2 regions of the Pseudoalteromonas sp. 2CM36K genome follow, and region 1 is predicted to be linked to the other one. Evidence: predicted binding sites of a transcription regulator. Region 1 holds the regulator's gene; the other holds the start of a gene.
The links. The regulator sigma-54, encoded in region 1, starts transcription at its own class of promoters, with help from an activator protein. The targets are predictions, from matches to a motif close to GTTGGCACGNNNNTNGNNT.
Positions count from the first base shown of each region.

Region 2: the regulator sigma-54 is predicted to act here: its motif matches at 5,948-5,966, upstream of MTN97_RS17195 (flagellar basal body rod protein FlgF).

Region 1 covers NZ_JALNTK010000028.1:29,885-37,860, forward strand. Annotated here, with positions in the region: gene MTN97_RS15810 (ATP-binding cassette domain-containing protein) at 1-50, opposite strand, end outside; gene MTN97_RS15815 (calcium/sodium antiporter) at 317-1,285, shown strand; gene MTN97_RS15820 (KpsF/GutQ family sugar-phosphate isomerase) at 1,289-2,260, shown strand; gene kdsC (3-deoxy-manno-octulosonate-8-phosphatase KdsC) at 2,261-2,812, shown strand; gene lptC (LPS export ABC transporter periplasmic protein LptC) at 2,809-3,363, shown strand; gene lptA (lipopolysaccharide transport periplasmic protein LptA) at 3,353-3,892, shown strand; gene lptB (LPS export ABC transporter ATP-binding protein) at 3,889-4,614, shown strand; gene MTN97_RS15845 (RNA polymerase factor sigma-54) at 4,948-6,447, shown strand; gene hpf (ribosome hibernation promoting factor) at 6,474-6,761, shown strand; gene ptsN (PTS IIA-like nitrogen regulatory protein PtsN) at 6,766-7,218, shown strand; gene rapZ (RNase adapter RapZ) at 7,238-7,976, shown strand, end outside.
Region 2 covers NZ_JALNTK010000035.1:10,379-18,354, forward strand. Annotated here, with positions in the region: gene flgK (flagellar hook-associated protein FlgK) at 1-1,278, opposite strand, end outside; gene flgJ (flagellar assembly peptidoglycan hydrolase FlgJ) at 1,280-2,275, opposite strand; gene MTN97_RS17180 (flagellar basal body P-ring protein FlgI) at 2,554-3,648, opposite strand; gene flgH (flagellar basal body L-ring protein FlgH) at 3,661-4,344, opposite strand; gene flgG (flagellar basal-body rod protein FlgG) at 4,359-5,147, opposite strand; gene MTN97_RS17195 (flagellar basal body rod protein FlgF) at 5,169-5,912, opposite strand; gene flgE (flagellar hook protein FlgE) at 6,145-7,530, opposite strand; gene MTN97_RS17205 (flagellar hook assembly protein FlgD) at 7,589-7,976, opposite strand, start outside.

The sequences.
Region 1 (7,976 bases):
AAGGTAACATCCTTGACTTCTACTATTGATTGCGACAAGTCGCTCTCCATAACAATACTCTCTCATATTTCTATTTTAAGGGTTTTTTAACCAATATGGAAAAAACAATTCGTAAGATTTTGTAATAGTGTCGCAAAAAGAGTTATAAGGTTGATTCAAGCAGCCTTAACTTTGGCTTAAAATCGCATATAAAAAGCGCCAAAGAATACTTAAAATAACCGCCTAATGTATTACACCTTATTCTTTTATTTATACTTTTATGGTGGCTTTTGTTACTATTCGCGCTATCTGAATTTACATTAATTGGCTTATCATAATGGTTACCTCGTTTGTCATTTTAATTCTTGGTTTTGCGGCTCTCGTATGGAGTGCAGACAGGTTTGTTTATGGTGCAGCAGCACTGGCTAAAAACTTTGGCGTGCCAACGCTAATTGTAGGTTTAACCGTGGTAGCTATGGGCTCTTCAGCGCCTGAAATGATGGTATCGGCTTCAGCAGCTTTGGCAAATAAAACCGATACTGCCGTGGGTAATGCAGTTGGTTCAAACATCACTAACATCTTATTAGTTTTAGGTATTACTGCCCTTTTAAGACCCTTATCAGTATCTTCAAGTACGTTAAAACGTGAAATTCCACTGGTACTGCTGGTCTCCATTGCAACTTGGTATATTTTTTCAGATAACTATTTTTCATTTTTTGAAGGTGCAGCCTTATTATTTGGCTTTGTTGTTTTTATTGGCGGACTTATTTTTGTCTCACTGCGAGCTAAAAACCAAGACGATCCGTTTGTGAGCGAAGCCTGTGACGAAGTACCTGACAACGTACCAACCAAAAAAGCTGTTTTTTGGCTGGTAGTGGGTATGATTTTACTGCCGGTTAGTTCACACTTTTTAGTTGGCTCAGCCGTTGATATCGCAAAATATTTTGGCTTAAGTGACTTAGTTATTGGTTTGACCATTATTGCTATAGGCACCAGCTTACCTGAACTTGCAGCTTCAATTGCAGGTGTACTTAAAAATGAAGATGACTTAGCGCTGGGTAACATAGTTGGTTCGAATATTTTTAATATTTTAGCGGTATTACCGCTGGCAGGATTAATTAATCCATCGGTTATCGATGCTTCGGTAGCTAACCGTGATGTTATTATTATGATTGGCGCAACCTTGGCGCTAATTGCTATGTCATTGAACTTTAGAGGTCAAAGACGTATCAATAGAATAGAAGGTGGCTTGCTCATCGTCGCATTTATGATTTACCAAGGTTATATTTTTAGTCAAGTAGGATAGCCCATGGCAACGCTAAACTTTATTCAACAAGGGTTACGTGTTCTAGAGATTGAACGCCAAGCACTCAGCGATATTACACAATACGTCAATGAAAGCTTTAACCAAGCCTGTCAATTAATGTATGACTGCCCAGGTCGTATTATTGTTATTGGCATGGGTAAATCAGGTCATATTGGTAACAAAATAGCCGCCACTCTTGCCAGTACCGGCAGCCCCGCATTTTTTGTTCACCCGGGTGAAGCAAGCCATGGTGATTTAGGAATGATCACAGCAAATGATGTGGTTATCCTCATTTCAAACTCTGGTGAAACCAGCGAAGTACTTAATATTATTCCGGTATTAAAGCGCATTGGTGCCAAAATGATTGCCATGACAGGCAACCAAGGCTCAACCATGGCAACATTGGCAAATGTGCATGTGTGTATTAAAGTTGAACAAGAAGCCTGCTCATTGGGCTTAGCACCTACTGCAAGTACCACTGCCACACTCGCTATGGGTGATGCCATGGCGGTGGCATTATTAGAAGCACGTGGCTTTACTGCTGATGATTTTGCACTATCGCACCCTGGTGGTAGCTTAGGCAAGCGATTACTCTTAACTCTTAAAGATGTTATGCACAGTGGTGCTGATACGCCTATCATTAACGAGACGCAAACGATTAAAGATGCCTTAATTGAAATGTCGGCCAAAGGACTCGGCATGACCGCTATTGTTGATAGTGACCAGCAATTATCAGGCCTGTTTACCGATGGCGATTTACGCCGTATTTTAGAGCAACGTATTGACATTCATAGCACTGAAATTAATGTTGTGATGACCAAGTCGTGTACTACAGCCACCCAAGAGATGCTCGCGGCTGAAGCGTTAAATATTATGGAACAAAAACGTATTAATGGCTTAATTGTAATTAATGAGCATAATCAACCGATTGGCGCACTAAATATGCAAGACTTACTTAAAGCGGGAGTGCTATAAATGCAATTTGAAGATCTCTATCAACCGCTAAGTGATGATGCAAAGGCGCGCGCAAAAAAAGTAAAGCTATTAATTTGTGATATTGATGGTGTATTTTCTGATGGGCGTATTTACCTTGGAAACCAAGGTGAAGAACTCAAAGCATTTAACACCAAAGACGGATTTGGTATTAAAGCCCTGATTAACAGCGGTTTTGAAGTCGCTGTGATCACCGGGCGCCATTCTCATATAGTGCAGCAACGTATGAGCAGTTTAACCGTACAACATATATATCAAGGCCAAGAAGACAAACTTATAGCCTATCAAGAATTAAAACAAAAATTAGCGCTTAGCGATGATCAAATTGCTTATATAGGTGATGATGGCCCAGACATGCCAGTAATGGAACAAGTCGGTTTTGCGGTTGCCGTAAACGATGCTCATCCACTTATTAAACGTTTATCACATTATGTAACCCAACTACCCGGCGGTTTTGGTGCGGTAAGAGAGCTGACAGACTTACTTATGCTCGAAAATAGCAAGCCACTAACTAGCCAAGGAACGAGTTCATGAATGTAGCGCGCATTATACTGAGCGTTTTATTCATAAGCTGTATGGTTTGGCTCTGGTACCCTTATTTTACTAAGGTTGATATTACTGCAAGCGAAGAAACACAAGTTATTGCTAAGCCTGATTATACCGCTATTGAGCTAAAACAAACGGCTTATGATGAACAAGGTAAAGTGAGCCATAAGGTAACTGCGGTAAAAATGGAGTTGTATCAACAACTCGGTTTTACCTTTTTTGAAAAGCCTATATTCACTTTATACAACGAGCAGCAAACATGGCGTATTAACGCCGATGAAGCAACCCTCTACGACGACCGTCAACTGGTGTTAGAGGGTAATGTAACCGCTCAAAACTTAGTAGATAACGCCATGATCGATACGATCACCGCCCAGACCATCAATGTTGATATAAAACTATTAACCATGCAATCACAGCAGCCTGTCGTTATTACAGGACCTAATTTAAAAATCACAGGTAAAGGCCTTGAGGCCGATTTAAAAACCGAGGTGATTAAACTTATTAACCATACGCGAACCCTATATTATGACCAATAACCTATTTAAAATTTTAATTGTTCCCTCACTATTAATTGCTTTTAACAGTAATGGCGCTGAACCTGCTGAAGCCCCCGCTGCGAATCAAATTTCAATTAGTGCAGATAAACAAGAAGGCCAATTAAAAGAAAACGTAGGCATTTTTGAGAAAAATGTTGAAATTATTCATGGTAATCGCCGTATCACAGCTGACCGTTTAGAAGTGCATAAACGCGATGACCTAGGCGATAACAAACAGTTATTAATTGCCACAGGCAGCCCTGCATATTTTGAAGAAACACAAGCTGATGGCACCATAATGAGCGCCAGTGCTAATGAAGTGCGTTACGATGTGTCGCTGCGTTTTTTAACCTTAATCGGCGATGCAAGCATTGCTCAAGCAGGTCAAAAAATAACAGCTAAAAGTATCACTTACGATATCGAGCAGCAGTTAATTAGCGCAGAAAAAGACGAAAACTCAACAGACCGTGTACACACTATTTTAGTGCCTGTTGAAAATAAAAAAGAAGATGATAAAGGCCAACCATGAGCACATTAAAAGCAGAGCTATTAGCTAAAAGCTACAAAGGTCGTGAAGTGGTGAAAAACGTTGGCCTAGAGGTTGAAGCTGGCAGTATTGTGGGGTTACTTGGCCCTAATGGTGCAGGTAAAACCACCACCTTTTATATGATTGTAGGCCTTGTACCTAGCGATAAAGGCAAAATATCAATTGATGATAAAGATATTACTTTATTACCGATGCACAGCCGAGCGCGTTTAGGGATTGGTTATTTACCGCAAGAGTCGTCTATTTTTAGAAAGCTGACTGTTTATCAAAACTTAATGGCTATCTTAGAAACACGTAAAGAATTAAATAAACAACAACGCGAAGATACTTTAAATAATTTACTTGATGAATTTAGCATTCAGCATATCCGCGATAGTCAAGGTATGGCTTTATCAGGTGGTGAACGTCGCCGCGTTGAAATTGCTCGCGCGCTTGCAGCAAACCCTAAATTTATCCTTTTAGACGAACCCTTTGCGGGGGTTGATCCTATCTCAGTATTAGATATTAAAAAGATTATAGAGCATCTTAAAAACCGTGGCATTGGCGTCCTTATTACAGATCATAATGTGCGCGAAACACTTGATGTTTGTGAAAAAGCCTACATAGTTTCTCATGGGGAGTTAATTGCATCAGGCACTCCTGAATACGTATTAAACGATAAAACAGTACGCGATGTTTATTTGGGCGAGCAGTTCAAGCTCTAATATGTGTGTTATTCCACTAAGCATCTGCTAAGATTAATCATACTTAGGTCTGTTGACCTATCAAGGTTGAATTTGCAGCAGTCTGTTTGATATTTAGGCAAGGCAGAGCCTATGTGGTGTGGTATTCCCCATAAATAGGCGATAACGCAGCATCAATGCCAAACAGGCGCTGCCCTTCGGGTTCTGCCTAGGGACGATTTACTCTTTGTTGCTCGGTTTTGACTTAGTCCACTAGGTTACAAACCTCGCGCCGCAATTAAACCGCCCCTAGTTTGAACAAATTTTAATCGCAAAGGTCAACAGACCGTAATTTAAAAGGATTGTTAGAGATACATGAGGCAATCATTACAGCTGCGCATGGGCCAGCAACTTACAATGACTCCACAGTTGCAACAAGCAATTCGCTTATTGCAACTCAGTACATTGGATCTCCAGCAAGAAATTCAAGAAGCGCTCGATAGCAACCCCTTGCTTGAAGTTGAAGAACACGATTACAGCGAAGACACAGCAGGTAAAAACGAACAAAAAGCCGATAACGATGACTTAACGCTAAGTGCCTCAGCTGACGATAAACCTAGCGAGTATGAGCAAGATAGCGGCGAAGCAATGACCAAAGACACCATTAGCGATGATATGGCTATGGATGTTACTTGGGATGAATATATGAGTGCTGCGCCTGCCTCTTCATCGGGCCCAATGCCAGAAGATGAATCTATTTATCAAGGCTCTTCGACTGAAACGCTGCATGAGTATTTAATGTGGCAACTTCAACTGACGCCGTTTAGCCCTACCGATGAAGCGATAGCTATTGCAATTGTAGAAGCTGTGGACGACTCAGGGATTCTAACCCTTAGCTGTGAAGAAATATTAGAAAGCTTTAACCAAGAAAACGACGCCGAAGATGAAGTTGAACTTGACGAAATAGAAGCGGTACTAAAGCGTATTCAACTATTTGATCCAGTGGGAATAGCCGCGCGTAGTTTACAAGAGTGCTTGTGTATTCAGCTAAATCAATTTGATAAAGACACACCTTTTTTAAACGAAACAAAAATGATCTTAACCGATCATATTGATTTACTGGCTGCGCGTGACTATCGCACGTTGATGAAAAAAACAAAGCTTAAAGAAGATGAGCTTAAAGAAATCATGACGTTGATTCATACGCTCAGCCCAAAACCGGCAGACACTATTGTCAGAGAAGAGTCTGAGTACGTTATTCCTGACGTGTCGGTTAAAAAAGTAAAAGGCCGTTGGGTGGTTGAACTAAACCCAGATAGCATGCCTAAGATCAGAGTAAATAGCCAATATGCAGCTATGTCGCGTACGGTTAAATCAAGTGGTGATAGCCAGTTTATTCGCTCGCACTTACAAGAGGCTAAATGGTTTATAAAAAGCTTAGAAAGTAGAAACGACACACTGCTTAAAGTAACTAACTGTATTGTGCAGCAACAACAGGCCTTTTTTGAACATGGTCCTGAGGCGATGAAGCCTATGGTACTTAACGATGTGGCTGAAATGGTGGAAATGCACGAGTCGACTATTTCACGTGTTACTACGCAAAAATATATGCACACACCACGTGGCATTTTTGAGCTTAAATATTTCTTTTCAAGCCATGTAAGTACTGAAAATGGTGGCGAATGCTCATCAACAGCAATACGAGCATTAATTAAAAAATTAATCGCTGCAGAAAACTCAGCTAAACCATTGAGTGATAGTAAAATTGCAGATATATTGGCAGAGCAAGGAATTAAAGTAGCGAGGAGAACTATAGCAAAATATCGCGAATCTCTAGCTATTCCCCCGTCTAATCAACGTAAAAGTTTGATTTAAGGCGTACAACAAAGAGGAAAATGTTTATGCAACTGAATTTAACTGGTCGTCATGTAGATATTACCGACTCGCTTAGAGACTACGTAAATAGCAAATTTTCGAAGTTACAGAGGCACACTGATCACATAACGAATGTGCACGTTATTCTCGATGTAGAAAAACTAAACCAAAAAGCTGAAGCAACCGTTCATGTTAGTGGCGCTGAGATTTTTGCTTCTACTGAGCATCAAGATATGTATGCCGCTATAGACTCGCTCATTGACAAGCTAGATCGTCAAGTAATTAAACACAAAGAGAAACTTGCTCGACACTAACACTATGAAACTAAGCTCACTTATCTGTCAGGACTGCAGTAAAGCTGCGGTCCTTTTTAATAGTAAAAAAAGAATTTTAGAATTTATCAGTGAATTGGCTCACAATAAACTGCCCTATTTAACACAACAAGATATTCTTAACGCATTAACTGCAAGAGAAAAGCTTGGAAGTACAGGTATAGGTCGAGGAATTGCAATTCCACATGGTCGTATGAGTGGTGTACAAGAGCCTCTTGCACTTATATTAGTGAGCGAAACGGCTATTAATTTTGATGCGATAGATAACAGACCGGTCGACATTTTTGTTGCCTTAATTGTACCTGATGGTGACAATAAGCAGCATTTAAAAACCTTAGCCACGATAGCAGAAAAGCTCAATGATAAAGAATTTTGTAAACAGTTACGCGCCGCCAAATCGGATAGCGAACTGTATCAGGTTATCGTCAGTCAATCGTAGTAATAAAGAAAGGTGGTAAATGGAATTAATAATTATAAGCGGTCGCTCAGGGTCAGGTAAATCTGTGGCGTTACGCGTTGTGGAAGACTTAGGTTATTATTGTGTAGACAATATTCCTCTTAATTTATTACCATCATTAGTGCGCAGTGTTTCCGACAGTTATAATAAAATTGCTGTGAGTGTTGATGTACGTAACCTACCTAAAGAGCAACAGCAGTTTAATGAAATCATTGAATATTTACCTGGTTTTACTAAACCAACGGTATTTTATTTAGACAGTGACGATCAAACATTAATAAAACGCTTTTCAGAAACGCGTCGTCTTCACCCTTTATCTATTGATTCTTTGCCGCTTGATTTAGCCATAAAAAAAGAAAAACAACTACTTGATGTATTGATTAATCGTGCTGATTATATGATTGATACCACAGATTTAAGTGTGCATCAGCTTGCTGAATCTATTCGTGAAAAAATACTCGGAAAAAAAGATAAACAACTGATCATTACCTTTGAATCATTTGGTTTTAAACACGGCCTCCCTAAAGAAGCAGATTACGTATTCGATGCCCGTTTTTTACCAAACCCGCATTGGGAGCCTGAACTAAAGCTACTTACAGGGCTGGATCAACCAGTAAAAGACTACCTAGCAAGTCACAGTATAGTGCAAAAATTTACATGGCAAATTCAAACATTTGTGCAAACATGGCTGCCGCATTTAGAACGAAATAACCGCAGCTACTTAACTATTGCAATTGGCT
Region 2 (7,976 bases), on a different contig from region 1:
ATTAAGTTTTACCTGAAATTGGTCGCCGGCATTACCGGCTCCGGTTACGTTTAGCTCTAAACCAAACGACTCCCCACTGGTAATAGCGGCTGAATCGATAATGCCACTGGGTGGGATAGTTGCTAAAGAGGCTGTGCCTAAAAGTTCACCTTTATTATCAATAGGCTGAATACTTACTTGGTTAGGGTTACCCGTATAAGTGATCACAAAGTCACTCGCTGGCAGTTCACTGCCTTTACCAGCCTCAACGGTTGCTGAGATATTAGCTGTTCCGCTATTGGCTTGATAAACAAAAGCACTGACCGTTGGGATATCAAAAATATCCCCTCCAAGCTCACCGTTTGCATCCATACCTAAACGATTTTGCTGATTAAACGAATCAGCAAGCGCAATACCCATTTGACCTATTTGATTTTGCGCAGGTACTAAAATATCGTCTCTGAAGGCAAGTAAACCACCTATTTTGCCTTTTAATTTACTGGCATCAACTTCAAGCGGCACAGCTTTGCCGCCATTTACATCTAAGCGCAGTTCTTTAAAGTTTGGATCCGGGTCGCCGCGCATCGAAAACAAGTTAAACGAGCCGTTTTGCATTACAACGGCTTCACCGCTGCCCATAAACACTTGTTTTTCACCATTGGGGCCATCGAGTGTTTCTATATCAATCAGCTCAGATAAATCGCGAATTGCTTTATCACGCTCATTGTAAGCTGAGCTCGCATCGGCTTCATTCCTGGTACCATGAACACCCGCAATTTCTTGATTCAGCGAACTAATACTTTCAATAAGCGTATTAGCCTCTTCAGAAAAGATCTCTAATTGCTCATTAACAACCGCTTTTTGCTCAGAAACAATACCTGCAAGTCGGTCCATTTGATCAACTAAATTTTGTGCATCACTCATCACTAATGAACGAGCAACTGTTGAGGAAGGTTGATTAAGCGCTTCTTGCACGTTATTAAACATTGAGTTGATACTAGTTGATAGGCTATTTGATTTTTCTGAAAAAATTTGATCAACCCGACTCGCTTCACTAACGAATTGATCAAAAAAACTTTTATTTGAAGTATCTCGATTTAATTGCTTTTGCGCAAACTCATTCAATAACCGGTACGTTTGACCACGGCCCACCTGATTATCAATCATGGTGGTAAATTCGGTGCGCTCACGTACATACCCTTCGGTATTAACATTTGAGATGTTTTTACTTGTCGTTTGCAATAACTCAGAGTTTGCTCTTATTCCTGAATTTGCAATATTTAATAAATTAAACGACATGTTACTCTACTCCTTGGCGGATCACGCTTGTGGCGATATTCTTCAATTCGTTACTGTTTAACACCCTTTTTATTTTGTCAGCATAATTAGGGTCGGTTGCATAACCGGCTTGCTGTAAAGAGTCTAAGAACTTATGCGGCTTTGCCGTATTGTTTAATGCATCTTGATAGCGCGGGTTTTGTGTTAAAAAATCTACAAAATCATTCACGCTATCTTTTATCGAATCATACGCTCTAAAGCTTGCTTGCTTTTTAACTGCAGCACCTTGCTCAAACTCTAAAGTGACCTTACTGGCCTTTTCACCCTGCCAACTTTTATCTGACTTAATATTGAATAAGTTGTTTGAGCTATTACCATCACCTTTACTAATAATATGTTTACCCCAGCCAGTTTCTAATGCCGCTTGCGCGACCATAACCGCCGGATTTAAACCAATTTTTTTAGCCGCTGTTTTTGCGTGCTCCCACACGGTGCTTACAAATTCCTCAGCATTTTCAAATGTCTTAGGCGCTGTGTTTGGTTCGCTTTTTTCAGTTGAATCAACGAGCGATACTTTTTCAATGACCTTTTGGTTTTCTTGATGAGGTAAGGTGCTACCTGCACGTTGGTCACTAAAGAAATCAGACGTTGTGCGAAGAACAGAGCCTGGCATAAAGTTTTTTCCATCTGGCGATAGTTGCTGCACAATTAAATCTGCAAGTCCCAAAGAGCCATTTGATGAAAGCTCTGTGGCCATTTGTTGGTCGTGCATTTCTTCAAAAAATTTCACGCCGCTAGCATTAAACGGGCTTTCTTTATCTTCAAAAGCCTCATTAGCTTTACGCATACTTTTAAGCAGCATTTGGGTGAAAATAGCTTCAAATTGTGCCGCTGCTTTTTTTAACGCCGCTTTAGATGCATCGGTTGATGCATCACCGCTGTTTAAAGCATCTCGACGCAAAGAGTCTAAGTTGCCTAAATCAAAAAAGTTTTGCTTATCTAGATGATTTGTTTCCATCAGCTTTTTGACACAATAATTAATAATTCTTAGTTAAATGCAATAATTGAGCCAAGTGAAGTGAAAGGTTCTAGGTTCTAGGTTCTAGGTTCTAGGTTCTAGGTTCTAGGTTCTAGGTTCTAGGTTCTAGGTTCTAGGCAGAGATTAAACTAAGTGAGAGACGCGAGGTAAACTCGCTGCTACTTATTGTGTAGGTTTATATTGCTGAGGTAGCAGCGGCTTTATGCCGCGTCTTTTTTAGGTTAACTGTTAAAGACCCTAAATAGGGTCTTATAAAACTAAATTACAACAAGCTGACCATTTATGGCACCGGCTTCTTTAAGTGCTTCAAGAATCGCCATTAAATCACCAGGAGCAGCGCCAACTTCATTAATTGCGCGAACTAAATCATCAAGACTCACACCAGGATCAAATACAAAAGCGCGTGAATCATCTTGATTAACATCAATAATACTTTGCTGTGTAACCACGGTTTCGCCTTCTGCTAACGGGTTTGGCTGCGCCACATTTTGTTGCTCAGCAATCGTGACTGTTAAACCACCATGGGTAATTGCCGCAGGTTGTAATTTTACATTTTTGCCTATAACGATGGTGCCGGTACGCGAATTAACAATTATTTTTGCCGAAGTATCCGCAGGCTTAAACTCTAAGTTTTCAAGAGTTGATAAATACGATACGCGCTGCGAGGCATCTCGTGGCGCAACAACCCGAATAGAGGCGGCATCGAGTGCTTGTGCGCTATTTGGGCCGATTAAATCATTAATGGTTTTCTCTAAACGTTTTGCGGTTGTAAAGTCCGGACGGTTTAAATTAAAGGTAATATAATCGTTTTGCATAAATGGGCTTTTAACAGCACGCTCAACGGTTGCACCGTTTGGCACACGCCCTACGGTTGGCGTATTAATCACGACTCGGCTACCATCTAGGCCTTCAGCACCTAAGCCACCAACAATTAAGCTCCCTTGTGCAATAGCGTATACATTGCCATCAACCCCTTTTAAAAATGTTTGTAATAACGTACCGCCACGTAAGCTTCCCGCACTACCAATTGATGACACAGTAATATCTATAGTTTGCCCTGGCTTTCTAAATGGGGGGAGTTCAGCATGAACCGCGACTGCTGCAACATTTTTAATTTTTGGCTTTAAACTCGCAGGTAGTGTAATACCAAAACTATTAAGCATGCCTTTAAAACTTTGCTCGGTAAAACGGCTTTGCTCTCCGGTACCTGGTAAACCAACAACCAATCCATAGCCCACTAATTGGTTTGAGCGCACCCCTTCGACCATAGACACATCTTTAATTCGCTCAGCACTGGCAGTAAATTGCCAGCCTAGTAGCACCATAAAACAAAAAACTTTAAAACCATTCATGTTGAATGTCCTCTAAAAGGGAAACAATGAGCTACTAAAGAAACGCGTTAACCAACCCGGGCTTTGTGCCTCTTGAGTTTGACCCTTACCTGAATACTGAATACGCGCATTCGCAATACGATTAGACTCAACGGTATTATCAGCATTAACATCTTGTGGACGCACTAACCCCTCTAAGCGAATAAATTCTTCACCGGTATTTAGCGTTAGCCATTTTTCACCACGAATCACTAAATTACCATTTGGTAATACTCGCATCACGTTAACCGAAATATCACCAACTAGGCTGTTTGATTGATTTGATTTTGAGTCACCTTTAAACGACGCATCACTACCAACCCCAAATTGAATACTATCGCCACCAATATTAACCGGTAAACCACCTAAACCAATAACAGGATCGAGGCTAGCATCTGTTTGTTTATCTGTTTCTGTTTTAGCCGCTTTTGTGGCTTGGGTTGACTCTTGCAATTTAACCGTAATGATATCGCCTGTTCTAAGTGCTTTTTTATCGGCATATAAGTCATTCGATAACTGAGTACTGAATAAAGAGCCCGTTGCTACCACTGGCTCCATATTAGGCTCAGGATACATAGGTGCATAGTAGGGATCGTCCTGCACTACTTCATTATTTTGTGTAGATACACAACCGCTTAACAGTAAAGTCCCTACTGCAAATAACATAATATTACGCATACAATCCCCCAAAACTATAATTGTTGATTGATGTAGCTCATCATTTCATCAACCGCTGAAATTACCTTTGAGTTCATTTCGTAAACTCGCTGAGTTTCAATCAAATTAACCAACTCTTCGGTCACATTTACATTTGATGTTTCAAGTGAACCTTGAATAATTGTACCTAGGCCCTCAACCCCCGGATTACCTTGAACAGGCGCACCACTTACCGCTGTTTCGGTATAAAGGTTTTGCCCTATAGGCTCAAGGCCCGACGGGTTAATAAAATCACTAATCGTGATCTGACCAATAACCACGTTTTCGGCCTGACCTTTAACGCGAACTGACACTTCACCGTCTTGAGATACGGTGATCGACTGTGCATCGTCAGGTACATTCATTTCAGGCTGAACAACATAACCAGCGCCCGAGGTTACAACGCGCCCGTCGCCGTCGGTAGTAAACTGGCCGTTACGCGAATAAGCAATATTGCCATCTGGTTGCAATACTTCAAAAAAGCCAGGACCTGAAATCATCCAATCTAATGAATTTTCAGTGGTGAGCATGTTACCTTGGGAAAAGTTTTTCTGATTAGCGACCACTTTCGTACCCGCGCCCAACATTAAGCCTGACGGCATTTCGGTGTCTTGCGATGAGCGACCGCCTGGTTGATTAATATTTTGGTAGAGTAAGTCTTCAAAAATAGCGCGGCTTTTTTTGTAACCCACTGTACTGGCATTCGCTAAGTTATTTGATATAACCGATATATCTGTTTGTTGAGCGTCAAGCCCTGTTTTACTTATCCATAATGCTGGATTCATAATAATATCCTCACGTTAAAGTTAAACGATGCGCATCAGCTGTTCTTGACGTTCGTCAATCTCTTCAGCTGTTTTCATCAGTTTTACTTGTAATTCAAATTGGCGTTGGTGACTGATCATATCGACCATTTCATGCACAGGATTTACATTCGATTTTTCTAATGTGCCACCTAATACTTGTACATTGGCTGATGTTTCAACTATTTGGCCTGGTTTAGCTCTAAATAAGCCATCGTTACCCTTCTCGAGTGTAGCGTTGTTTGCATCAACTACTTTTAGCCGATCAACTTCTTCTAAAAAGTTAGCCGGTGCACCTTGAGGGCGAACTTGAATAGTGCCATCTTTGTTAAATTCAATTTTTTCAATCGGTACAGGTAATATGACTGGCCCACCTTCGCCAATAACTTGACGACCGTCGCTGGTAGTTAACATACCTTCAGCCGTTATATTTAACGAACCCACTTTTGTATAGGCTTCATTACCAGAGGCATCCTGAACACTCAGCCATGCGTTATCACTCATAGCAATATCAAGGCTGCGACCTGTTTCAACAACACCGCCCGATGCCATGTTTGATCCTGGGCGCTCCTGCATAGCAAAAACACGAGTCGGCAAACCTTCACCGAAAGCCTGCATTGATCGTGCTTGCGCAAAATCAGATTTAAACCCAGTGGTATTCGCATTTGCCAAATTATTGGCTTTAAGAGCAAGCCCTTGCATGCTTTGTTTAGCGCCAGATGCGGCTATGTAGACCATTTTATCCATAACATCGACTCATTAAGAAATCTATGTATGAGTAGATGCAATATAAGTGCCACCATTAAATACAGCAGTAAAACTGCACCGCCAAGCAATGTGGTATACCGCCGGTAGCTGCAGAAATTATAGGGATGAGGTTCTAGGTTCTAGGTTGATACCTGACGCCTCAAACCTGATCTTATAAACAAAAAAGGCTGCAATTAAGCAGCCTTGAATATTCAAATTAATAAATTGTGCTTTATCTAATTTGTAGAATACTTTGCTGAATTGTTGAGTTAACTTCCAGCGCTCGCGAGTTTGCTTGGAAATTACGCTGCGCACTAATCAAATCAACTAGTTCGTTAGTTAAGTTTACGTTTGACTGCTCAAGCGCTGATGAGTTGATATTACCTAAGGTGCCAGAGCCTGGTTCACCGGCAATAGGCTCGCCTGACGCTATACTCGCTTTCCAACCTGTGTTGCCCACTTGTTGTAAACCTTGCGAGTTTGAAAAACGCACCATAGCCACTTGGCCTAAAAATGTTGAGTCGCCATTACTGTACGAAGCCACAACTTTACCGTCGGCGCCAATATCAATACCCGCTAAACGACCAACCGTTGCACCGTCTTGCTCAAGTGCTTTTACTTCAAAGCGACTTGCGTATTGAGTAGGTACTTTATTAGCTGTACCTGTCTGATCGCGCCAATTTATAGCTATGTCGGATGGGAAAGTAGCGCCATTATCTAATAAATTCGAAAGGCCACCAGCAACATCATCCCCAGACTCTATTTCTATAGGATTAAACGTATTACTTAGGTTATCTTCACCATCTGTTTTCAATGGTAAGCCATTAGCACTAAACTGAAGTGTACTAAGAGCTGTATAGGGGAAGTCTTCAGAACCATCTTGTTTAACACCATCTTTACCAAATGATTTACCGTCTAGTGTTGCATGAACTTCCCACTTATTAGCGTCTTCATCAGGATCCGTAGATTCTTCGGCTTCTTTTTTTACAAAAAACAGCTGCAATACATGTGGCTCACCGAGTGAGTCATACACGGTTGTTGAGGTTGATGAATTATAAGTTGCACTTTCGGTAGGGTTAAACGCAATTGTAGGTGCAATTGATCGTGAATCTAAGTTAAACGAGCTATACACGCTTGAAGTAGCACGTGGCGATCCTGACGAATCTGGTATTTGTAAAGCCGATGAAGTGCTTAAACTCACTGATGTAGTATCGCCTGTTGAAGGGTCAACCGGAAAGCCTTGTAAAAAGCTGCCATTTGCATCTACAACAAAGTTATCTTTGTTAAGCTTAAATGCACCCGCACGCGTGTAGGTAAAGTCTTGTGCGCCTAAGTCTTGACTGGTAGCAAAATACCCCTCACCTGTGATCGCTAAATCCAGTGAATTATTAGTAAACTGCAGCGACCCTTGATGAAACTGCTGGGCAACCATAGTGGTTTGTACACCATCACCATTTTTTGTTTTACCGGCGCTAAATACTGATGATGCGTATACATCAGCAAACTCGGCGCGAGACTCTTTAAAGCCCGTGGTATTTACGTTGGCAATATTATTGGCGGTAACATCTAAATCTTTTTGTGCGGCAGCAAGGCCTGTTAATGCAATATTGAAGCTCATAATTAACCTCTAACCTAAAAATATTTAGCCTATTGGCTAAAAAAATACATAAAATCTATTACGCGATTTCTGCGACATCAGTCAGCCTAACCGCACCTTCTTTTGTGTTAATAATAATGCCGCTTGAGCCATTAATATTAACACTCTCAATATTTTTGAATGAGGCAATTGGTAAGCTAGAGAATTCGCCATCCGTACTGCCTTCAGCTTTAACCTTGTATTCACCAGCAGGAAGTCGTTCACCCGCTTCGTTTTTACCATCCCATGCAAAGCGAACCGCACCTGCAGGCTGCGTGCCTAAATCAATAGTTTTAACTAATTGCCCTGATGCATCTTCAATACGAAGCGTTAAATTGTCTACCGGCTTTTCAGCAACAATCGCTCCCTTTACCTCACCCGACTCATTAAGCTCAAGTGTGTCAGACTCCAGCAGCGCTTGCTTACCA